2 regions of the Streptomyces sp. NPDC003032 genome follow, and region 2 is predicted to be linked to the other one. Evidence: riboswitches for the same ligand, from Rfam matches in the RefSeq annotation. Region 2 holds a riboswitch; the other holds the start of a gene.

Region 1 (11,542 bases), on a different contig from region 2:
TGACGCTTGTAGAACGGCAGCGCCACGACCTCGTACGGCTCGTGGGTGCCCCGGATGTCCACGCCGACGCCCGGCGTGCCCGGGGCGGCGTGCTCCGCGTCGACGTACGCCATGGCGATCGGCTTGCCCAGCGTCGGGGACGGGGCGCCGGAGGTGACCTCGCCGATGACCTCGCCGTCCGCGACCACGGAGAAGCCCGCGCGCGGGACGCGGCGGCCCGAGGCGATCAGGCCGACGAGCTTGCGCGGCGGGGCGGACTCGGCGCGCTCGGCGGCGGCCGCGAGCGCCGCGCGCCCCACGAAGGTCTCCGCCTGCGACGTCTTCTCGAACTTGACCACCCGGCCGAGCCCGGCGTCGAACGGCGTCAGCTCGGCGGTCAGCTCGTGCCCGTACAGCGGCATGCCCGCCTCCAGGCGCAGCGTGTCGCGGCAGGACAGGCCGGCCGGGACCATGCCGACGGGCGTGCCCGCCTCCATGAGCGCGTTCCACAGCTTCTCGGCGTCACCGGGAGCGACGAACAGCTCGAAGCCGTCCTCGCCGGTGTAGCCCGTGCGGGCGATCAGTGCGGGGACGCCCGCGACAGTGCCGGGCAGGCCCGCGTAGTACTTCAGGCCATCCAGGTCGGCGTCCGTGAGGGACTTCAGGATGCCGGGGGACTCGGGGCCCTGGACGGCCAGCAGCGCGTACGCGTCGCGGTCGTCGCGGACCTCCGCGTCGAAGCCGTCGGCGCGGGCGGTGAGCGCGTCCAGCACGACCTGCGCGTTGGAGGCGTTGGCGACCACCATGTACTGGGGGGCCTCGGCCTCACCGAGGCGGTAGACGATCAGGTCGTCCAGAATGCCGCCGTCCTCGGCGACGATCATGGTGTAGCGGGCGCGGCCGACACCGACGGAGCCGATGTTGCCGACCAGCGCGAAGTTCAGGAAGTCCACGGCCTCAGGGCCGGTGACGGTGATCTCGCCCATGTGGGAGAGGTCGAAGAGACCGGCCTTGGCGCGCACGGCGTTGTGCTCGTCGCGCTCGCTGCCGTACCGCAGCGGCATGTCCCAGCCCGCGAAATCGGTCATGGTCGCGCCGAGCGCCCGATGGACGCCATCGAGTGCGGTCAGACGGGGGGCAGTGCTCATGAAGGGAACTCCCAGGGCATGACGGGCGAGGTCGATCCTCCCCATCTGTCATCGGAACCTGAGAGGTTCGCCGAGAGCGTCCCGATCTTCGAGAGGATCGGGGGCCCGCCGGCTTGCACCTTGGGTGGGGCCGACGGCTGCCGGCCCGCTTTTCAGATGTGCCTCGCCCGCGCGGTACGGGGCCTGAGAGATTCAAGGGAGGGACTTGCTCCTTCGGCGCCCCAGCACGTCGTACGACGGCTGCCGGGGACTCTCCCGCGCGGATTCAAACGGCCGGTATGGAGTTGGCGGGCACATCATTGCACGCGGCGCGGGCCAGGGGGACTGGTGGTCCGACTCGCGGTCAGGGAATTCCCTTGTGCCGCATTACCTTCTCTTTACACTTGCCGGGGAAAGCAGTACGTGACCGCTATGGGGAGGCCGATCACGGTGCGCAGCAGGACGAGTGTGTACGCCACGACCACTTACGCCACAGGCAGCTACGCCACGACCACGGGAGTGGCGCTGCCGAAGCAGGCTGCCGCCCCGGTCCGGGAGGGCTGCGGCCCGCACCCCGTGGCCGTCGTCCGCGATCTGCGGCAGCGGGCCGGCCACAGCCCGCACCGCCTCACCTTCGACGAGGGCGACCTGGTCGTCGTCTCCGGGCTGCCCGGTGGCGGAAAGTCGACGCTGATGCGGCAGGCCGTGACGGGGCCCCGCATCGACTCCCAGGACACCCGGGACCGCTGGGCCCGCCGGATGCCCCGCCTGCTGCCGTACGCGGTCTACCGCCCCCTCGTCCGCCTCGCGCACTACGCGGGCCTGCGCCGCGTCCTGCGCTCCGGGGCCGGCGTCGTCGTACACGACTGCGGCACCCAGCCCTGGGTGCGCCGCTGGCTCGCCCGTGAGGCCGCCCGGCGCGGCAGGACACTGCACCTGCTGCTGCTCGACGTGCCCGCGGACACCGCCCTCCAGGGCCAGCGCGAGCGCGGCCGGGGCGTCTCCCGGTACGCCTTCGCGCGCCACCGCAGAACGGTCGGCCGGCTGGTGGGCGCCGCCGAGCGCGGCGACCTGCCGCGCGGCTGCGGCTCGGCGGTGCTCCTGGACCGTGCGGCGGCGCAGGTGCTGCGGGGGATCGCCTTCGACCGCTGAGGGCGGCCGACGCTAGGGTTCAGCCGCAGGCAGAGGGCAGCAGAGCGGTCGCGAGCAGGGGTTGGACAGATGGACTTTCCGGCGCAGGCACACGCCCATCCGTACGGCGGATGGCCGGGCAACGAACTCGAAGAGGTCCTCGCGGCCTCCCTCGGCGGCCCCGCGTCGGCGGGCGCCCGGATCGTCGAGGTCCTCGGGCGCAGCCGGATATGGATCCCGCTGCCGAACGGCGGCGGCCCCGACAGCGCCACCCTGGACCTGCCGACCCTGGAGATCGACGGGCAGGCGTACGTCCCCGTCTTCACCTCCGAGCAGCAGTTCCGCCAGGCCCTCGGCGACGCGGCGGACCGCATGGGCTGCACGGTGGCGCCCGCCGTCGAGTTCGCCCGCGGGCTCCCGCCGCAGCTGGGCATCGCGCTGAACCCGGACGGCACTGTCGGGGCCCCGCTGCCGCCGCCCGCCGTCGCCGAGCTGTGCCGGGCCGGACGCACCCCGCTGGACGGGCCCGCGGCCGGCGGCCGTGTCCGCCTCTTCGAGCCGGACTGGAAGGAGGACCCCGTGGACTTCCTGGCCGCCGCCGGCACGGAGTTCGAGGCGACGGGCGTCGTGCTCACCGCGCGCCGCTGCCTGGCCGCCATCGAGACGGACGAGCCGACCCTCTTTGTCGGCGTCGAGCTGTCCACGTGGGAGGGCGCCGCCCGCGACCTGCCGATGGAGGCCCTGGGCCGCGCCCTCGGCCGGGTCCCGGTGGGCTGGCCGGTGAACCTCGTCCTGCTCGACGTGGCGCAGGACCCGGTGGGCGACTGGCTGCGCGCCAAGGTGCGGCCGTTCTACCAGCGCCAGGCCTGAGCCCGCACCGGTCCGGGCGAGACGTTGGGCGAGTCCCTGGGCGAGACGCTGAGGCGCGTACGTCAAGTCCGCGCCCAGATCGCCGCTTAAGCTGGTTCCATGGCCCGGCCGGGCACATGTTCTCGGGTTCTTGGTGAAGGGGCGGTTACGGGTGAGTGCGTCGGGCACGGCTGCGGCCGGGCAGATCGAGCAGATGCTGCGCCAGGTGACGCCGGGGCGTTACGACGCGTACGAGGCACTGCTGCGCGCGCTCGCCGCCGACCAGGTGTGGATGCTGCTCTGGCACGGCCAGGCCGGCTCCCCCGACGCCCAGTACGGGAACATGGAGGTCGAGGGCCTCGGCTACGCCCCCTGTGTGACCTCCGCCCAGGAGCTGTCAGCCAGTGGCTGGAACCGCAGCTATGAAGTGGTGCGCGGCGTCGACGTCTCCCGCACCCTCTACCCCGACCACTACGGCCTGTGGCTGAACCCGCACGCCCCCGGCGGCGGCGTCGGCATCCCCTGGCTCGATCTGCGCCGCATCGCCACGGGCCTGGACCTGCTGCCCGCGGGACCGCTCAGGCTCACCGAGCCGAGCATCGAACTCCCCCAGTTCTACGCCCTGTTGACGCAGAACGCGCACCGCACCCCCGCCGTGCGCTCGCTGCGCCGCGCCTGGGTGCAGCCCGCGCTCGGTGCGCCGTATCTGGCCATCGGCCTCGACGTGTACGACACGTCGCCGCCGTCGGTCGACGCGGTGCGCGCGATGATGCGGCAGTCCATCGCCGCCGTCCCGGAGGGCCTGCCTGTCTCGACCGTCGCGATGTCCGACGACTACGACCCGGTCGCCATGTGGCTGCGGGCCAACGCCCGCCCGTTCTACGACCGCGAGGCCCAGGCGGCCCCGGCGCCCGCGGGCGGGTATGGCTACCCCGCGCAGTACTGACCGGTACTGAGCAGCTCGAACGGACACGATGTCCGTTCTGATGCAGGTGGGGCCCTATGGACCCCCGTGCAGTCTTGCACCCCAACTGCCCCGTGTTCGCCCCTCGTTCACTCGCGTCCGCATAACGGAACACCTCGATCAGCATCACGGTTGCGCATCCATTCCCCGTCAAGTCTGGTAACAGATCACGACGTGGATGAAGACTCCCGCTCCAGGGGCTTTCGCCCCCTGGGTACGACGGACTGATCACGTCGCTACAGCGGCAAGTGCGGGCCGGTCACCACCGGTTGAGAGGGGTCCCTGCCACGATGACGGCACCATTGCATGACACACCTGCGGACGCGGACCCGACCGAGGACGTCGCTCCCGCAGTTGGTGCAGGGGTGAAGAAGGTCGAGGGCCGTTCCCTCAAGCAGATCGCCTGGAACCGCCTGAAGCGGGACAAGGTCGCTCTCGCGGGCGGCATCACGGTGGTCGTCCTGGTCCTGGTCGCTGTCTTCGCCCCCCTGATCGTCAGCCTGCTGGGCCATCCGCCCAACGACTTCCATCAGGAGAAGCTCGACGAGCTGACGAACCTCCCCAAGGGCGCGCTCGGCGGCATGAGCAGCGACTTCCTCTTCGGGGTCGAGCCCAACAAGGGCCGTGACGTCTTCAGCCGCATCGTCTACGGCGCGCGGATCTCGCTCCTGGTGGCGTTCCTCGCCGCCATCGTCGCCGTGGTGCTCGGCACGCTGTTCGGGATCATCGCCGGTTACTTCGGCGGCTGGGTCGACGCGCTGATCAGCCGCGTGATGGACGTGCTGCTCTCCTTCCCGCAGCTGCTCTTCATCATCTCCCTCGTCTCCGTGCTCCCCGACGACCTGCTCGGCCTGACCGGCTCCAGCGTGCGCGTCGCGATCCTCGTCCTGGTCATCGGCTTCTTCGGCTGGCCCTACGTCGGACGGATCGTCCGAGGCCAGACGCTCTCGCTCCGTGAACGCGAGTACGTCGAAGCGGCCCGCAGTCTCGGCGGCGGCAAGCGCTACATCCTCTTCCGCGAGCTCCTGCCCAACCTGGTCGCCCCGATCACCGTCTACGCGACGCTGATGATCCCGACCAACATCCTCACGGAAGCGGCCCTCAGCTTCCTCGGCGCCGGTGTGCGGCCGCCGACCGCCTCATGGGGTGGCATGCTGCGCGACGCGCTCGAAACGTACGAGCACGACCCGATGTTCATGGTCTTCCCGGGTGTGACGATCTTCATCACGGTCCTGGCCTTCAACCTCTTCGGTGACGGGCTGCGGGACGCGCTCGACCCGAAGGGGACGCGTTAGAAGTCCTCGACCGACTTGCCCCTGCCGCATGTCAGGTGGCTCTATCCATGGTTCTCCGGCAGCTCAAGGCCAAGGACCGCGAATCTCGGAGGTTACGAGAAAATGCCCACAGTTTCCTCGAAACGACGGCTCACCGCTGGTGCGGCCCTCGTCGTCGCGGCGCTGGTGACCACCACGGCCTGTGGCAGCGGTGACGGTGACGGCGGTGACGGCGGCAAGGGAGCCGGTTACAACGCGGCGCTCGACAAGGTCGCCAACGCGTCCAAGAAGAAGGGGGGCACGCTGAGGATGGTCGGCAAGCAGGACCTCGACTCCGCCGACCCCCAGCGCGCCTACTACGGCATGTCGTGGGACTTCATGCGCTTCTACACCCGGCAGCTGGTGTCCTACGACACCAAGCCGGGCAAGGCGGGCACGAAGCTGGTCCCGGACCTCGCCACCTCCAACGCCAAGATCTCGGACGACGGCAAGACCTACACGTACAAGCTGCGTGATGGCCTGACCTGGGAGGACGGCTCCAAGCTGACCTCCAAGGACGTGAAGTACGGCATCGAGCGCGCCTGGGCGACGGACACCATCACCGGCGGCCCCGGCTACATCAAGCAGACGCTCGACCCCAAGAGCAAGTACAAGGGCCCTTACAAGGACACCTCGAAGCAGGGCCTCGACGCGATCGAGACGCCCGACGACCAGACCATCATCTTCAAGCTGCCCAAGCGCAACGGCGACTTCGAGCAGTTCCTGGCGATGCCGAGCGGCTCCCCGGTGAAGGCGGCCAAGGACACCAAGGCCAAGTACACCCAGCGTCCGTTCTCCTCCGGCCCCTACAAGTTCCAGCAGTACAAGGCCGGCAAGAAGATCGTCCTGGTCCGCAACGACAAGTGGAAGAAGTCCTCGGACCCGATCCGCGCGGCGCTGCCCGACAAGATCGACGTGACGATCTCCGCCAACCTGGAGGAGAACGACAAGAAGCTGATGGCGGGCGACTACGACGTCGACCTCAACGGCACGGGCATGACCCAGTCCGGCCGTGTCACTGCTGTCACGGACCACAAGGACAGCGTGGACAACATGCACACGTCCTTCGTGCGTTACGTCGCGCTCGTCCACACGGCGGAGCCCTTCAACAACGTGCACTGCCGCAAGGCAGTCTTCTATGCCACGGACTTCGCCGGACTGCAGCAGACCCGAGGAGGCAAGGTCGCGGCCGGCGACGTCGCCAACAGCACGTTCCCCGTGGCGATCCCGGGACACAGCGACTACGACCCGTACGGGGTTCTGAAGCGCAGTGCTCTGAAGGGCAAGGCCAAGGAGAAGGCAGACGCGGAGTCCCGGGCCAAGGCCAAGGACGAGCTGAAGCAGTGTGGCAAGCCGAACGGCTTCAGCACCAAGCTCACCGCCCGCAACAACAACCCGGGCGAGGTCGACGCCGCTGAGGCACTGCAGGCCCACCTCAAGAAGGTCGGCATCAACGTCGAGGTGGACGCACTGGACGGCGCCGACACCTCCAGCATCACCGGCTCGCCCTCCGTCGTGAAGAAGCGCGGCTACGGCATGACGATGAGCGGCTGGGGCCCGGACTTCCCGTCCGGCCAGGGCTACGCGCAGCCGCTGTTCGACAGCCGCTTCCTGATGCCGACCGGCAACTACAACGAGTCGCAGATCAAGGACAAGAAGGTCGACGCGCTCTTCGACAAGGCGATCGCCGAGACAGACCCGGCCAAGGCCGGCGAGATCTACAAGGAACTCGACAAGCGGATCCTCGACAACGCCGACTGGATGCCCTTCCTCTACGAGAAGAACATCACCTGGCGCGGGCCGCGGCTGACCAACGCCTACATGTCCGACGCCTACAACGGCCGTTACGACTACGTCTCGCTCGGCGTCGTCAAGTAACAAGGCTCGCATGACCCGTAGCTGATCGACTGATCGACTGATCCACACCTCTGGTCGATCGACCGTCTCACCGCCGCCGAATCCCGCCAGTCCGAAGGGCAGGTGATGGCCCGGGGCGATGGCCGGGACTCCTCACAAGGGGGTCCCGGCCACCGCCGGGCCGCGCACAGTGCTTGCTTATCTCATCCGGCGCCTGATCGCCGTCGTCATCATGGTGCTGGTCGTACTGCTCGCGACCTTCACCGTCTTCTTCATGCTGCCCAAGTGGGCGGGACAGGACATCGCCGTCCTCTTCGCCGGCAAGGCGACCGGTGCCGAGCAGATCGAGGGCATCCGGACCAAGCTGGGACTCGACGACCCGCTCCTCGTCCAGTTCTGGGACTTCATCAAGGGCATCCCGATGGGGCGCGACTACGTCAACGGCAGTGACGTCACGCACTGCCCGGCGCCCTGCTTCGGCTACTCCTTCCGCACCGAGGCTCCCGTCTGGGAGACCCTCAAGGAAGCCCTGCCCGTCACCGGCGCGCTCGCCGCCGGTGCCTGTGTGCTCTGGCTCGCCGGCGGTGTCGCCACCGGTGTGATCTCCGCGCTGCGGCGGGGCACCATCTGGGACCGGGCCGCGATGACCACCGCCCTCGCCGGTGTCTCGCTCCCCGTCTTCTTCACCGGCATGATCGCGATGGGCATCTTCGTCCACCAGCTCGGCTGGGTGAAGATCGCGGACAGCCTCAGCACCGACGACTCACCCGGCGTCTGGCTCCAGACGCTGATCCTGCCGTGGATCGTGCTCGCCTTCCTCAACGCCGCGATGTACGCCCGCCTCACCCGCGCCACCATGCTCGAAGTACTCGGCGAGGACTACATCCGCACCGCCCGCGCCAAGGGCCTCGGCGAGGTCACCGTCATCCGCAAGCACGCGCTGCGCTCCGCGATGACGCCGATCCTCACCGTCTTCGGACTCGACCTCGGTGTCCTGATGGGCGGCGCGGTGCTCACCGAATCCACGTTCAACCTGCCGGGGCTCGGTCTGGAGGCGGTCAGGGCCATCAGCAGCAAGGACCTGCCCGTCATCCTCGGCGTGACCCTGTGCGCGGCGCTCGCGATCGCCGTGGCCAACCTCGTCGTCGACCTCATGTACGCCGTCATCGACCCGCGAGTGAGGCTGGGATGACCGAACTTTCCAAGAGCGGGGCCGCGGTGGGCGAGCCCGTCGTCGGCTCGCCCGCCCCCTCCGCCTTCCTGGAGGTGCGCGACCTCAAGGTGCACTTCCCGACCGACGACGGCCTGGTCAAGTCCGTCGACGGACTCGACTTCCAGCTGGAGAAGGGCAAGACCCTCGGCATCGTGGGCGAGTCCGGCTCCGGCAAGTCGGTCACCTCGCTGGGCATCCTCGGCCTGCACACCGCCGGCCAGTACGGCTCCCGCAGGGCGCGGATCTCCGGGGAGATCTGGCTCAACGGCACGGAACTGCTGAGCGCCGCCCCCGACGACGTACGCAAGCTGCGCGGCCGCGAAATGGCGATGATCTTCCAGGATCCGCTCTCCGCGCTGCACCCGTACTACTCCATCGGCAAGCAGATCACCGAGGCGTACCGGGTCCACAACGACGTCGACAAGAAGGCCGCCCGCAAGCGTGCCATCGAGATGCTCGACCGGGTCGGCATCCCGCAGCCGGACAAGCGCGTCGACTCCTACCCGCACGAGTTCTCCGGCGGCATGCGCCAGCGGGCGATGATCGCCATGGCGCTGGTGAACAACCCCGAGCTGCTCATCGCGGACGAGCCGACCACCGCCCTGGACGTCACCGTCCAGGCGCAGATCCTCGACCTCATCCGGGACCTGCAGAAGGAGTTCGGCTCCGCCGTCATCATGATCACGCACGACCTGGGTGTCGTCGCCGAGATGGCGGACGAGCTCCTGGTCATGTACGGCGGCCGGTGCGTCGAGCGCGGCCCCGCCGAGAAGGTCTTCTACGAGCCGCAGCACCCCTACACCTGGGGCCTGCTCGGCTCGATGCCCCGCATCGACCGCGAGGAGACCGAGCGCCTCATCCCGGTCAAGGGCTCCCCGCCCAGCCTGATCAACCTGCCGAGCGGCTGCGCCTTCAACCCGCGCTGCCCCTACGCGGACATCCCCAAGGATCAGATCACCCGCCGCGAGCGCCCCGGCCTGCGCGAGGTGGCCGCCGGGCACTACTCCGCCTGCCACATGTCGCAGGAAGAGCGCACCCGGATCTGGACCGAAGAGATTGCGCCGAAGCTGTGAAAGATGACGTGAAGGGCCAGGGCCAGGAGATGACGATCCCGGCGCACACGAAGAGTCCGACCGAGCCGCTGCTCAAGGTCGACGGCCTGGTGAAGCACTTCCCCATCAAGAAGGGGCTGCTCCAGCGCCAGGTCGCGGCCGTGCAGGCGGTCGACGGGCTGACCTTCGACGTGCGCCCCGGTGAGACACTCGGCGTGGTGGGCGAGTCCGGCTGCGGCAAGTCGACGATGGGCCGGCTCATCACCCGGCTGCTCGAACCGACCGGCGGACGCGTCGAGTTCCAGGGCACGGACATCACGCACCTGAACACCGGGAAGATGCGTCCGTTCCGCCGCGACGTCCAGATGATCTTCCAGGACCCGTACTCGTCGCTGAACCCGCGGCACACCATCGGCACGATCGTCGGCGCGCCCTTCAAGCTCCAGGGCGTCAAGCCCGAGGGCGGCGTGAAGAAGACCGTGCAGGAGATGCTGGAGCGCGTCGGGCTCAACCCCGAGCACTACAACCGCTACCCGCACGAGTTCTCCGGCGGTCAGCGCCAGCGCATCGGCATCGCGCGGGCGCTCGCCCTGCGGCCGAAGCTGGTGGTGGCGGACGAGCCGGTCTCGGCCCTCGACGTCTCCATCCAGGCCCAGGTGGTCAACCTCCTGGACGACCTCCAGGACGAGCTCGGCCTGACGTACGTGATCATCGCGCACGACCTGTCGGTCATCCGGCACGTCTCGGACCGCATCGCGGTGATGTACCTGGGCAAGATCGTGGAGCTGGCGGACCGCAAGGACCTCTACTCCACGCCGATGCACCCGTACACGAAGGCGCTGCTCTCCGCCGTGCCGGTGCCCGACCCCAGGCGGCGCGGCGCCAAGAGCGAGCGCATCCTGCTCCGCGGCGACGTCCCCTCGCCGATCGACCCGCCCACCGGCTGCCGCTTCCACACGCGGTGCTGGAAGGCGACGGAGATCTGCACGACGAAGGAGCCGCCGCTGGCCGCGCTGGCCACGGGGCACCAGGTGGCGTGCCACCATCCGGAGAACGCCGAGGACCAGGCGCCCGAGGACACGAAGCTGCTCTCGGCCGCCAAGGAGGCGATCGAGGTGGTGACGGTGGTCCCCAAGGCCGAGGAGTCGGCGGCGGAGTCGCCGGCGCAGGCTCCCGCGAAGCAGGCGGAGAAGTAAGTAAGAAGGCCGCCGACGGGAGGGTGCGAGGGGATCGCACCCTCCCGTCGGCGTGTCCGGGCCCGCGTCACTCGGCGACGACGCTCCAGCGGCCCACTTCCCGGTAGGCGGAGTCACTGATCGTCTCGCCGTCGCCGGGCGTCAGCGCGTAGTGGCGGAGGTTGCCGCCCCAGTACCGCAGGATGCGGCCCAGCTCGTCGGCGGCCTTCCCGTCGAACGCGTTCTCGCCCATGTCGACCTCCAGCAGGAACTTCATGGCTTCCGTGCTCCTCCCTCTCGTACGTCGCCTGGCTTCAACCTTGTCATTGAACTTCCCTGTGAGACTTTCGGACGGGGGAGCCCCAGCGCGTAGGGTTCGAGGCCCACAAACCCTCAAGCCTGGGCGAAGGCCGCGACGAGCCCCGCCCGGCCACGGGTAAGAATGGCGCGTGCTCCAGGATCTGTTCAGCCCTTCCGTCCAGCACGCGCTCGACATCGTGGGGATCTTCGTCTTCGCGATCTCCGGCGCGCTGCTCGCCGTACGCAAGAACTTCGACGTCTTCGGCATCGCCGTCCTCGCCGAGGTCACCGCGCTGGGCGGAGGGCTCTTCCGCGACCTGGTCATCGGGGCGGTGCCGCCGGCCGCCTTCACCGACCTCGGGTACTTCATCACGCCGCTCTTCGCGGCGGCGCTGGTCTTCTTCCTCCACCCGGAGGTGGAGCGCACCCAGCTCGCGGTGAACGTCTTCGACGCGGCGGGGCTCGGCCTCTTCTGTGTCGCGGGCACGACGAAGGCGTACGACTACGGCCTCGGCCTCACCGCGTCGGCCACCCTGGGGCTCGCGACCGCGGTGGGCGGCGGTGTGCTGCGCGACATCGTCG
Region 2 (11,542 bases):
GATTCGTTTCCTGGAGTCCGAGGGGCTCATCGAGCCGCAGCGCACGCCTTCCGGCTACCGGAAGTTCAGCCCGCAGGATGTCGAGCGGCTCGGTCACGTCCTGAGGATGCAGCGGGACCACTATCTGCCGCTCAAGGTCATCCGTGAGCACCTGGAGGCGCTGGAGCGCGGCGAGCGGGCTCCGCTGCCCTCTCCGGGGCGCCAGCGGGACGGCGGCGGTGTCGAGGGCCCGGGCGAACCCGAGGGGCCGACGGCGGCCCGTGTGGGCCGTGACGAGCTGCTGGCCGTCGCGGAGATCGACGAGGGGCAGCTCGCCGAGTGGGAGACGTACGGGCTGGTCGCGCAGCTGCCGGACGGCGGTTACGACGCGGAGGCCGTCACGGTCGCCTCCCTCGTCGTCGAACTCGGCCGGTTCGGAATCGAGCCACGCCATCTGCGGGCCATGAAGGCCGCCGCGGACCGGGAGGCCGGGCTCGTCGACCAGGTGGTCGCGCCGCTGCGGCGGCACCGCAATCCGCAGACCAGGGCCCATGCCGAGGCCCGTACCAGAGAGCTGGCGGGTCTCACCGGGAGGCTGCATTCGGCCCTCGTACAGACCGCGCTCGGGGTCAGACTGCCCTGATTCCGTCCCGATTCCTCCCTGATACCGCCCCGATTCAACGGGCATTCGGAGGGCACTCGCGGAGTCCCCGGCCGGTACTCGGCGGGTGCCCGACTACCCAAACCTGCCGGCCACGTCCTAGGGTTGCTGTGTGAACGAGCTCGACGTCGTAGGTGTCCGGGTCGAAATGCCCTCCAACCAGCCGATCGTGCTCCTGCGTGAAGTGGGAGGCGACCGGTACCTCCCCATCTGGATCGGTCCAGGTGAGGCGACCGCCATCGCTTTTGCACAGCAGGGCATGGCACCCGCACGGCCGCTGACCCACGACCTGTTCAAGGACGTGCTGGACGCGGTGGGCCAGGAGCTCTCGGAAGTGCGCATCACGGACCTGCGAGAAGGGGTCTTCTACGCCGAACTGGTCTTCGCCAGCGGGGTGGAGGTGAGCGCGCGGCCGTCCGACGCCATAGCGCTGGCGCTGCGCACCGGCACGCCGATCTACGGCAGTGACGGTGTTCTGGACGACGCCGGCATCGCGATCCCGGACGAGCAGGAGGACGAGGTGGAGAAGTTCCGCGAGTTCCTCGACCAGATCTCGCCCGAGGACTTCGGTACCAACAGCCAGTGAGCCGGCGCTCCCGGCGGCCCGCTTCGGACCATTCGGTTAGCCTTTCCCCGCGGCGAGGTGCGGGAAACCACTCTCAGGGTGATTATCACTCGGCGTGGCGAGTGTGGCGATCGTTGACGAGCCCCTGGTGACTGCCTACCGTCGTGCAGGCAGGTCAAGGACGGAGGTCGGCGTGAGAAGCAGCGGCGACGGTACGGCGGTGGGTGGTCCGTACCCGTTTCACGGCAGCGCGGCCGATCACTCTCCGAATCCGATGGCGGTCCAGGGGAGCGGGGACGCGACGTTCGAGAATTCCGAGCAGATCGGGTACCGCGGTCCGACTGCGTGCGCGGCCGCGGGCATCACATACCGGCAGCTCGACTACTGGGCCCGGACGGGCCTGGTCGAGCCCAGTGTGCGTGCCGCCGGTGGCTCCGGTACCCAGCGGCTCTACAGCTTCCGGGACGTCGTCGTCCTGAAGGTCGTCAAGCGGTTCCTGGACACCGGGGTATCGCTGCAGAACATCCGTACGACGGTCCAGCATCTGCGGGAGCGCGGGTTCCGTGATCTTGAGCGGATGACGCTGATGAGCGACGGGGCGACGGTCTACGAGTGCACGTCGTCCAGCGAGGTCCATGAGCTGCTCCAGGGCGGCCAGGGGATCTTCGGGATCGCCGTGGGTGTGGTGTGGCGTGACGTCGAGGCGGCGCTGTCCCAGCTGCACGGAGAGCGCGTCGACACCGGCGAGACGCTCGTCGGGCACAACCCCGCCGACGAGCTGGCCAGGCGGCGCAACAGGGCGGTCTGAGCCGTCGTCGGGGCATTGTCAGTGGCGTAGGGCAGCATCGGAGATGTGAGAAGCGCGCCGACGATTCTGCATCTGGACATGGATGCCTTTTACGCGTCCGCCGAGCAGGCCGCGAAGCCGAGTCTGCGCGGGAAGGCCGTCGTGGTGGGCGGCCTCGGGCCGCGGGGTGTCGTGGCCACCGCCAGCTATGAGGCGCGGCGGTTCGGTGTGCACTCGGCGATGCCGATGGGGCAGGCGCGGCGGCTGGCGCCGAACGCCGCGTATCTCGTCCCTCGCTTCGGGCTGTACCGCGAGGTCAGCGAGCAGGTGATGGCGTTGCTGCGGGAGCTGTCGCCGCTGGTGGAGCCGCTCAGTCTGGACGAGGCCTTCGTGGACCTGGAGGCGGGTGGTGTCGCCGACGACGAGGCGTCGGCCAGGGCGGTGGGGGAGCGGCTGCGGGTGGACATCAGGGCCGCGACCGGGCTGACGGGGTCGGTGGGGCTCGCTGTCTCCAAGATGGTGGCGAAGATCGCCTCGGAGGAGGCGAAGCCGGACGGGCTCGTGCTGATAGCGCCGGGGACGGAGCGGGCGCTGCTGGGGCCGATGTCGGTGCGTACGTTGCCCGGGGTGGGGCCGGCCACCGGGGACCACCTGCGGCGGGCCGGGATCACCACGGTCGAGGAGATCGCGGAGGCAGGGGAGGACGAGCTCGTACGGCTGCTCGGGAAGGCGCACGGGGTCTCCCTGTACGCGATGGCGCTGGCGCGCGACGAGCGGCCCGTGGTGGCGGAGCGGGACACGAAGTCGGTCAGCGTCGAGGACACGTACGACGTGGACATCCATGACCGGGTGCGGGTCAGGACGGAGGTCGCGCGGCTCGCGGACCGGTGTGTGCAGCGGCTGCGGGCTGCGGGGCACTCGGGGCGGACCATCGTCTTGAAGGTGCGGCGGTTCGATTTCTCGACGCTGACGCGGTCCGAGACGCTGCGGGGCCCCACGGACGACCCCGGGGTGGTGCGGGAGGCCGCAGCGCGGCTGCTGGAGTCCGTGGACACCACGGGAGGGGTGCGGCTGCTCGGGGTCGGGGTCACGGGGCTCGCCGACTACACGCAGGAGGACCTTTTCGCGCAGGCGCAAGCGCAGGCGCAAGCGCAGGCGCTGGCGCTGGCTGCGGAGGAGACCGGGGCCGAGGTGGACGAATCGGTGCCCGGGGAAGCGGTGCACGGGGAGCGGTCTGAGGTCGGCGAGAGCGCCGAGGAGCCGGTGCCGCCCCCGGAGCCGGAGCGGCGGTGGGCGGCCGGGCACGATGTGCGGCACACCGAGTACGGGCACGGCTGGGTGCAGGGGAGCGGCCTGGGCCGGGTCACCGTGCGCTTCGAGACACCGGGGTCGGAACCGGGCCGGGTGCGGACATTCAGAACGGACGACCCGAAGCTGACACCGGCCGATCCGTTGCCGCTGGTGGGGGTGCGGGGCGAGGGGGCGGTGGTGGCTACTGGGACGGGAGGCGTGGGTGCGGGGTAGTCGGTCCAGGTCGGCTCAGGAGGAAGGGTCGGCGGCGAGCGGGGGGCGGCTTCGGTGACGCTGTTTGAGGGCGGGTCTGGGCCGCCATCTGTCCGCGGGTGTGGAGTTCAGCGCGGGCTGGGTCTGCGACGCCTGCCCGTGGGGTGGTGTCAGGACTGGTCCTGGCGTGTCGGGTGTGGGGTCAGGAGGGGTCCGGGTCTGTTAGGGGGCCGAAGTTGTGGTCGGGGGGTGGGGGGTGGGGGAGCGTGGTGTCCAGGCCGTAGTGGTGGTAGAGCTGGAGCTCTTGGGCGGGAGAGAGATGGCGGCCCACGCCGAAGTCGGGGGCGTCCTTGATCAGGGCGCGGTCGAAGGGAATGCGGAGGGTGCCGTCGTCGACCAGTTCGCTCGGTTCGAGGGGGACGAAGGCGTCGCGGCTGAACAGGCCCGTGCGTATGGCGGCCCACTCCGGTGCGCCGGTGGCGTCGTCGAGATAGATCTCGTCGATCGTGCCGATCTTGGCCCCGTTCCGGTCGAACGCCTTGCGGCCGATCAGGTTGCGCGGATCGATGTCGGTCTGCACGGGCCCTCCAGCTGGTCGCGGGTCTCCGATGTGGGCATAACTCATCTTTGTCCGCTCGTACTCCCTACGTAAGAGCACTTCGGGGCAGGCGGCCACTCGAGGGAACGGCTGTGTTCCTCGCTGGTAGGCTGACGGATGGCTGCTGACCCCGTGCGGGAGAGCTCTCCGGGTCACGATTCCGGAGGCGCCGAAGGAGCAAATCCTCCCCGGAATCTCTCAGGCACCCGTACCGCATGGACGAGGTCACTCTGGAAAGCAGGGCGGGCGTACGGGCGGGCACGTTCGGATCCCTTCCTCACCGACGGTGAAAGTCGGACGACGTCTACGCAGGACGTAGGTGTCGCCCGGTGAAGCTCTCAGGTTGAGATGACAGAGGGGGAGGCCGTCCGGGTACCCACGCCGTGGTACCCCTCGTAGGTCGCGCAGACCAGGAGGCCTCCGCAATGACTGCCACCAATCGCATCCCGCTCTCCGAGCTCGAACAGGGCATCCCCTTCGAGCAGCGGCACATCGGGCCCGATGCGGAAGCGCGGGCCAAGATGCTCGCCCAGGTCGGATACGGCTCGCTCGACGAGCTCACGGCCGCCGCGGTGCCGGATGTGATCAAGAACGCCGAGGCGCTCAAGCTGCCGGGCGCCCGTACCGAGGCCGAGGTTCTCGCCGAGCTGCGCTCGCTCGCGGACCGTAACCAGGTTCTCGATTCGATGATCGGGCTCGGGTACTACGGGACGTTCACGCCGCCCGTCATTCTGCGGAACGTCATGGAGAGCCCCGCCTGGTACACCGCCTACACCCCGTACCAGCCCGAGATCTCGCAGGGACGCCTTGAGGCGCTGCTGAACTTCCAGACCATGGTCGCCGAGCTGACCGGTCTGCCCACCTCGGGGGCCTCGCTGCTCGACGAGGGCACCGCCGCCGCCGAGGCCATGGCGCTGTCGCGGCGCATGGGCAAGGTCAAGGACGGCGTTTTCGTCGTGGATGCCGATGTGCTGCCGCAGACCATCGCCGTCATCCAGACCCGTGTCGAGCCCACCGGCGTCGAGATCGTCGTCGCCGACCTGAGCGAGGGCATCCCGGCCGAGGTCGCCGAGCGCGGCGTCGTGGGCGTGCTGATGCAGTACCCCGGCGCCTCCGGCGTCGTACGCGACATAAAGCCGCTGATCGACCAGGCGCACGAGCTCGGTGCCGTCGTCACCGTCGCCGCCGACCTGCTCGCTCTGACGCTGCTCACCTCGCCCGGTGAGCTCGGCGCGGACATCGCGGTCGGGACGACGCAGCGCTTCGGTGTGCCGATGGGATTCGGCGGGCCGCACGCCGGTTACATGGCGGTGCGCGAGAAGTTCGCGCGCAGCCTGCCCGGGCGGCTCGTCGGTGTCTCCGTCGACGCCGACGGCAACAAGGCGTACCGGCTCGCGCTGCAGACCCGTGAGCAGCACATCCGCCGCGAGAAGGCCACGAGCAACATCTGTACCGCGCAGGTGCTGCTGGCGGTCATGGCCGGTATGTACGCCGTCTATCACGGTCCCGACGGGCTCAAGGCCATCGCGCGGCGCACCCACCGGTACGCGACGCTGCTCGCCGCGGGTCTGAAGGCCGGGGGCGTCGAGGTCGTCCACGAGGCGTACTTCGACACGCTGACCGTGCGCGTGCCCGGCAGGGCCGGCGAGCTGGTCTCGGCCGCCCGCGAAGGCGGCGTCAACATCCACAGGGTCGACGCCGACCACGTCTCACTCGCCTGCGACGAGACCACCACGCGCCAGCAACTTGCCGCCGTGTGGGGTGCCTTCGGGGTGGAGGCCGACATAGAGGCGCTCGACGCGTCCGTCTCCGACACGCTGCCCGAGGGTCTGCTGCGTACGGACGACTACCTCACGCACCCGGTCTTCCACCAGTACCGCTCCGAGACCTCGATGCTGCGCTACCTGCGCAGGCTGGCCGACCGCGACTACGCGCTCGACCGGGGCATGATCCCGCTGGGCTCCTGCACCATGAAGCTCAACGCGACCACCGAGATGGAGCCGGTCACCTGGCCCGAGTTCGGGCAGCTGCACCCCTTCGCGCCCGCCCAGCAGGCGCAGGGCTACCTCACCCTCATCCGTGAGCTGGAGGAGCGGCTGGCCGAGGTCACCGGGTACGACAAGGTCTCGCTGCAGCCCAACGCCGGGTCGCAGGGCGAGCTGGCCGGGCTGCTCGCCGTACGCGGGTACCACCGGGCCAACGGCGACGAGCAGCGCACCGTCTGCCTCATCCCGTCCTCCGCGCACGGGACGAACGCGGCGAGCGCCGTCATGGCCGGCATGAAGGTCGTCGTCGTGAAGACCGCCGATGACGGTGAGATCGACATAGAGGACCTGCGCGCCAAGATCGAGAAGTACCGCGACGAGCTGGCCGTGCTGATGATCACGTACCCCTCGACGCACGGTGTCTTCGAGGAGCACGTCGCCGACATCTGCGCCTCGGTGCACGAGGCCGGCGGTCAGGTGTACGTCGACGGCGCCAACCTCAACGCCCTGGTGGGGCTCGCCAAGCCGGGGCACTTCGGGGGCGACGTCTCGCACCTGAACCTGCACAAGACGTTCTGCATCCCGCACGGCGGCGGCGGCCCCGGCGTCGGCCCGGTCGGTGTGCGCGAGCACCTCGCGCCCTACCTGCCCAACCACCCGCTGCAGCCCGCCGCGGGCCCCGACACCGGTGTCGGTCCGATCTCCGCGGCGCCGTGGGGTTCCGCCGGGATCCTGCCGATCTCCTGGTCGTACGTACGTCTCATGGGCGGCGAGGGGCTCAAGCGGGCCACGCAGGTCGCGGTGCTCTCCGCCAACTACATCGCCAAGCGCCTGGAGCCGCACTACCCGGTGCTCTACACCGGTCCCGCCGGGCTCGTCGCGCACGAGTGCATCATCGACCTGCGGCCGCTCAGCAAGGCGACGGGCGTCAGCGTCGACGACATCGCCAAGCGGCTCATCGACTACGGCTTCCACGCGCCGACCATGTCGTTCCCCGTCGCGGGGACGCTGATGATCGAGCCGACGGAGAGCGAGGACCTGATCGAGATCGACCGGTTCTGCGAGGCGATGATCGCCATCCGCCGGGAGATCGAGAAGGTCGGCTCCGGCGAGTGGGCCGCCGACGACAACCCCCTGCGGAACGCGCCGCACACCGCGGCCGCGCTCGGCGGTGAGTGGGAGCACGGCTACAGCCGCGAGGAGGCCGTCTTCCCGGCCGGTGTCGCCGCGTCGGACAAGTACTGGCCGCCGGTTCGCCGTATCGACCAGGCGTACGGCGACCGGAACCTCGTCTGCTCCTGCCCGCCGCTGGATGCCTACGAGGACTGATGACGGCGCCCGTGTGGCACGGGCATGCGTCGGGGCCGGTTCGGAGAGTTCTCTCCGGGCCGGCCCCTCGGTCGTTCCGCTGTGCGGTTGTTCGGTGCTGCGTGGTGCTGGTCGTACGTCCGTGCGGGTGTGCCGGTGGTGATCAGGCGGCCGTCATGATCTGGTCGGTGCCCAGCGGTCGGTGCGGGGCGATGATCTGGCCGTCCGGCAGCAGCTCACCGGTGTCCTCGAAGAGCAGGACGCCGTTGCACAGCAGGCTCCAGCCCTGCTCCGGGTGGCTCGCCATGAGGAGCGCGGCCTCCCGGTCGGCGGAGTCGGCTGTCGGGCACGGTGGTTGGTGCTGGCACATGGAAGGGTTCTTTCGCTGCGGTGAGATGGCTGTGACGTCAGTCCTGTGGCTCGATGCGGTATGCATAACCGCCCCCCGTTGTAGTCGGTCCGGTCCCAGTGTTGCCCCACGGGCGTCAATCCGCAGGGATTTTGCTGCAGCGGTTCCTACTGCTTAATGACGTATCACCCGCCCGGACGGTTCAGCCCAACTCCAGTGTCTCTTCGGGGGGTTCGGTGTGGCCCGACTGGGCTAGTCCACCTGGGTGGGGGCAGCGCGATGCCCCGCCGCCAGGGGCGGCGGGGCACGTGCGACAAGAGGGGCGTGGCGACGTCAGGCGGGCGAGCCGAGCAGGGGCGACGGCGTCAGGCGATGGGCGAGGACCGGGAGCAACTCGGCGACACGGTGGGGACGGTGGGCCGCGATGCCGGGTGGGGCGGGCGCGAGGGGTACGAGCAGGTCGGTGGGGGAGAGAGGGGCCTCGGTGCCGTCGTCCGTGCAGTCGCGGTGCAGCCAGAGCGTGAGCATGTAGAGCTCGGGTACGGAGAGCAGCCGGGGCTGGCAGGGCATCGGCATGGCCTCGGCGTGCCGCAGGGCCCGTTCGGTGGAGGCGATGTAGGGGCCTTCGAAGAAGTGCGAGAAGGCCCAGCCGTCGGGGGTGAGCATCGTGTCCGCCGCGGCGAGGGCGCGCTCCCCGCAGCGGATCATGAAGCGCCAGCCGGCGAGGCGGGTGGGCGCGGCGCCCTCTGGAATGGTGCCCTCTGGAGTGGTGCGTCCCAACACGTGCACGGGCAACGGAAGTTCGGGGCTCACGGAACCCTGGGCGGCACGCAGGGACGGGGTGCGCGCCTCGCGTACGGCTGTGGGGGAACCGAGTGCCGCGAGAACGCTGCGCAGGGCGGGGGCGGGGGCAGGGAGGACGTGCAGCGGCATGGTGGGTCGCCTCTCTCATTCGACAGGCACGGTGGAGCGGGGGCAGGTGCGTGACGGCGCTGTCAGCTCTGGGTCAGAGGGGCGGGGGCCGGGGGACCGCGAGCGCCAACTCTCTGCCTAGAGTGCGGAGTTTATACGAGCCGTGTTCAAAGCATGTTTCATCTAGACGCGGTCGATATTGCGGGCAAGGCGTTATCAGGTCGTCTTTACGAGGGTTTTATCACGATTTCACATGGGCGTCACTTCGGTGACCTCGTATTCCACGGGCCGAGCGGTCGGCCGATTCCCGTCGGTGCTTTTGACCAGGTCCTTCGGAAGGGAATCTTCACCGTGCCGCATGCCCGGCGAATGTGCCTGGCGGCAACGGTACCGAGCGTACTGTCCGGTGGGCCGCCGCGGGGCGTTATCGATCACATTGCCTGGGCATCATCCCCCGTACACAGCAGCGGCCGGATCCTTGGCTGCCCATTCGAGGAGGGACACTTCGATGGGTGAGAAGGTCGTGGCGGGCGCGTTCGACCTGTCCGATCGGCACCAGTACCGCAGGAAGCTCCGGGAGTGCCTCGCGGGGCTGGATCGGCTGTTGGAGGAGGAGCGGTTCGATCGGCCCAGGAATCTGATGGGCATGGAGATCGAGCTGAATCTCGCCGGGCCCGACGGACTGCCGAGAATGTTGAATGCGCAGGTTCTGGAGCGCATCGCGAGCCGGGATTTCCAGACGGAACTCGGAATGTTCAATCTGGAAGTGAACATTGCCCCGCACCGGCTCGGCGGACGCGTTCTCGACCGGCTCGCCGAAGAAGTACGCACCGGTCTCAACTATGCCCATAGAAAAGCGAACGAGCTGGACGCGGGCATCGTCATGATCGGCATACTCCCGACGCTGAACAAAGCCGATCTGGTCTCCGCGAACCTCTCCGACGTGGACCGCTACGCCCTTCTGAACGAGCAGATCGTGGCGGCGCGCGGTGAGCGTTTCGCCCTCGATATCCAAGGCGTGGAGCGGCTGACCTGCACATCGACGTCGATAGCGCCCGAAGCGGCGTGCACGTCCGTGCAGTTGCACCTCCAGGTCACCCCGGGCCGGTTCGCCGATGTGTGGAACGCGGCGCAGGCCATCGCCGCGGCACAGATCGCCGTGGGCGCCAACGCGCCGTTCCTGTTCGGCCGTGAGCTGTGGCGCGAGTCGCGGCCGCCGCTCTTCCTCCAGTCCACCGATACGCGACCGCCCGAACTGCAGGTCCAGGGGGTGCGGCCGCGGACCTGGTTCGGCGAGCGGTGGATCACCGGGCCGCTGGAGCTCTTCGAGGAGAACCTGCGGTACTTCCCCGCGCTGCTGCCCCTGATGGACGCGGAGGACCCACTGGACGTCCTCGACGCGGACGGCGTGCCGAGGCTCGGCGAACTCGTCCTGCACAACGGCACCGTGTACCGCTGGAACCGCCCGGTGTACGGCATCGCCGACGGCGTCCCGCATCTGCGCGTCGAGAACCGCGTACTGCCCGCCGGGCCCACCGTCACCGATGTCATCGCCAACGTCGCGTTCTACTACGGGCTCGTGCGGGCGCTCGCCGAGGAGGCCCGGCCCGTGTGGACCCGGCTGTCCTTCGAGGCCGCCGCCCAGAACTTCGACGCGGCGTGCCGCCACGGCATCGACGCCCGGCTGCGGTGGCCGCGGCGCGGCAGGCTCGGCGGCACCGTCGAGCTGCCGGCCGTCGACCTCGTACGCGATGAACTGCTGCCGCTCGCGGCCTCCGGGCTCGACGCGTGGGGTGTGGAGCGCGCCGACCGGGAGCTGTACCTCGGAGTGATCGAGGAGCGGTGCCGGCGGCGGGTCAACGGCGCGTCGTGGCAGGCGGCGACGTACCACCGTGCCCTGGAGGGCGGGCTCACCAGGGAGGCGGCACTGGCCGCGACCACCCAGCGCTACTGCCGGCTGATGCATGAGGGCGAGCCGGTGCACATGTGGCCGGTGGGGCATTTCGCACCGGCGGTGCCGACGACGCCGGCCGGCTGAGGCCGCGGGCGGGCAGGGCCAGGCGTGGCCCTGTCGGCCGGGGTCAGCCCTGGCTGCTGCCGGCCTCCATGATGGCCTTGAGGATGACCGCGTGGATCTGCGCCGGGTCGTCGACCTGGTGGCCGGAGCCGCCGGTGGCCGCGGCGATCTGCTGGACCTCGTCCTTGTCCGCGTCGGGACCGACGGCGATCGCGATGATCGGCACCGGCTGCTCGCGTTCGGAGAGGTCCTCCAGCTGTGCGATGAGGGAGCTGCGCGAGATGCTCCCGGGGTCCTGGTTGACGCCGTCGGTCAGGATCACGAGGGCGTTGAACTTGCCGCTCGCATACGTCGACCTGGCTTCCTTGTAGGCGGCGAGCGTGGTGTCGTACAGGCCGGTGGCGCCGCCCGGCACGGGCTGCAGACCGCTGAACGCCTTCGAGAGCCTGTCGCGGTGGGTCGCGCCGCCCTCGCGGTCGCCGAGCCGTTCGGTCGGCTGCAGCTTGCGGTAGTCGCGGGGGCCGTCGAGCCGGGTGGCGAACTCCCACAGGCCGATCTCGTCCTTGTCCGTGAACCCCGCGAGGGCCCTGAGCAGCGAGCCCTTGGTGACCTCCATACGGGACTGGGCGCGGCCGGGCACCAGTTGGCGCATGGACTCCGAGGCGTCGACGACCGTGCTGAGGCGGGCGCTCTGCACGGTGATCGTCCACATGCCGAGGGTCTCCTGGATCTGCTTGTCGGAGGGCGGCTCGGTGGCCTCGCCCGCGTACGGCTGCGGGGTGCGGCCTCCGGCGGCGGTGACGAGCTTGTCGGATGGCTGGTCGGGGTCGGTCCTGAACCCGTGCTCCGCCAGGATCCTCCGGCCGTCCTCGTCGCTG

The links. A riboswitch is a leader RNA that binds a small molecule or an ion and turns the genes downstream of it on or off. The one in region 2 is predicted to bind glycine.
Region 1: another riboswitch for glycine. It lies ahead of gcvT (glycine cleavage system aminomethyltransferase GcvT); the one in region 2 lies ahead of gcvP (aminomethyl-transferring glycine dehydrogenase).

What each region holds. Positions count from the first base shown of each region.
Region 1 is NZ_JBSFTT010000026.1:45,518-57,059, forward strand. Features, by position in the region: gene gcvT (glycine cleavage system aminomethyltransferase GcvT) at 1-1,127, opposite strand, end outside; glycine riboswitch at 1,163-1,289, opposite strand; glycine riboswitch at 1,290-1,395, opposite strand; gene ACWDZ7_RS30390 (AAA family ATPase) at 1,539-2,258, shown strand; gene ACWDZ7_RS30395 (enhanced serine sensitivity protein SseB) at 2,328-3,107, shown strand; gene ACWDZ7_RS30400 (enhanced serine sensitivity protein SseB C-terminal domain-containing protein) at 3,259-4,032, shown strand; gene ACWDZ7_RS30405 (ABC transporter permease) at 4,341-5,345, shown strand; gene ACWDZ7_RS30410 (ABC transporter substrate-binding protein) at 5,448-7,241, shown strand; gene ACWDZ7_RS30415 (ABC transporter permease) at 7,411-8,412, shown strand; gene ACWDZ7_RS30420 (ABC transporter ATP-binding protein) at 8,409-9,506, shown strand; gene ACWDZ7_RS30425 (ABC transporter ATP-binding protein) at 9,536-10,681, shown strand; gene ACWDZ7_RS30430 (hypothetical protein) at 10,749-10,937, opposite strand; gene ACWDZ7_RS30435 (trimeric intracellular cation channel family protein) at 11,110-11,542, shown strand, end outside.
Region 2 is NZ_JBSFTT010000005.1:6,839-18,380, forward strand. Features, by position in the region: gene ftsR (transcriptional regulator FtsR) at 1-622, shown strand, start outside; gene ACWDZ7_RS08635 (bifunctional nuclease family protein) at 753-1,226, shown strand; gene ACWDZ7_RS08640 (MerR family transcriptional regulator) at 1,399-2,013, shown strand; gene ACWDZ7_RS08645 (DNA polymerase IV) at 2,059-3,516, shown strand; gene ACWDZ7_RS08650 (PRC-barrel domain-containing protein) at 3,698-4,075, opposite strand; glycine riboswitch at 4,219-4,317, shown strand; gene gcvP (aminomethyl-transferring glycine dehydrogenase) at 4,519-7,407, shown strand; gene ACWDZ7_RS08660 (DUF5999 family protein) at 7,550-7,756, opposite strand; gene ACWDZ7_RS08665 (hypothetical protein) at 8,069-8,668, opposite strand; gene ACWDZ7_RS08670 (glutamate--cysteine ligase) at 9,156-10,685, shown strand; gene ACWDZ7_RS08675 (substrate-binding domain-containing protein) at 10,729-11,542, opposite strand, start outside.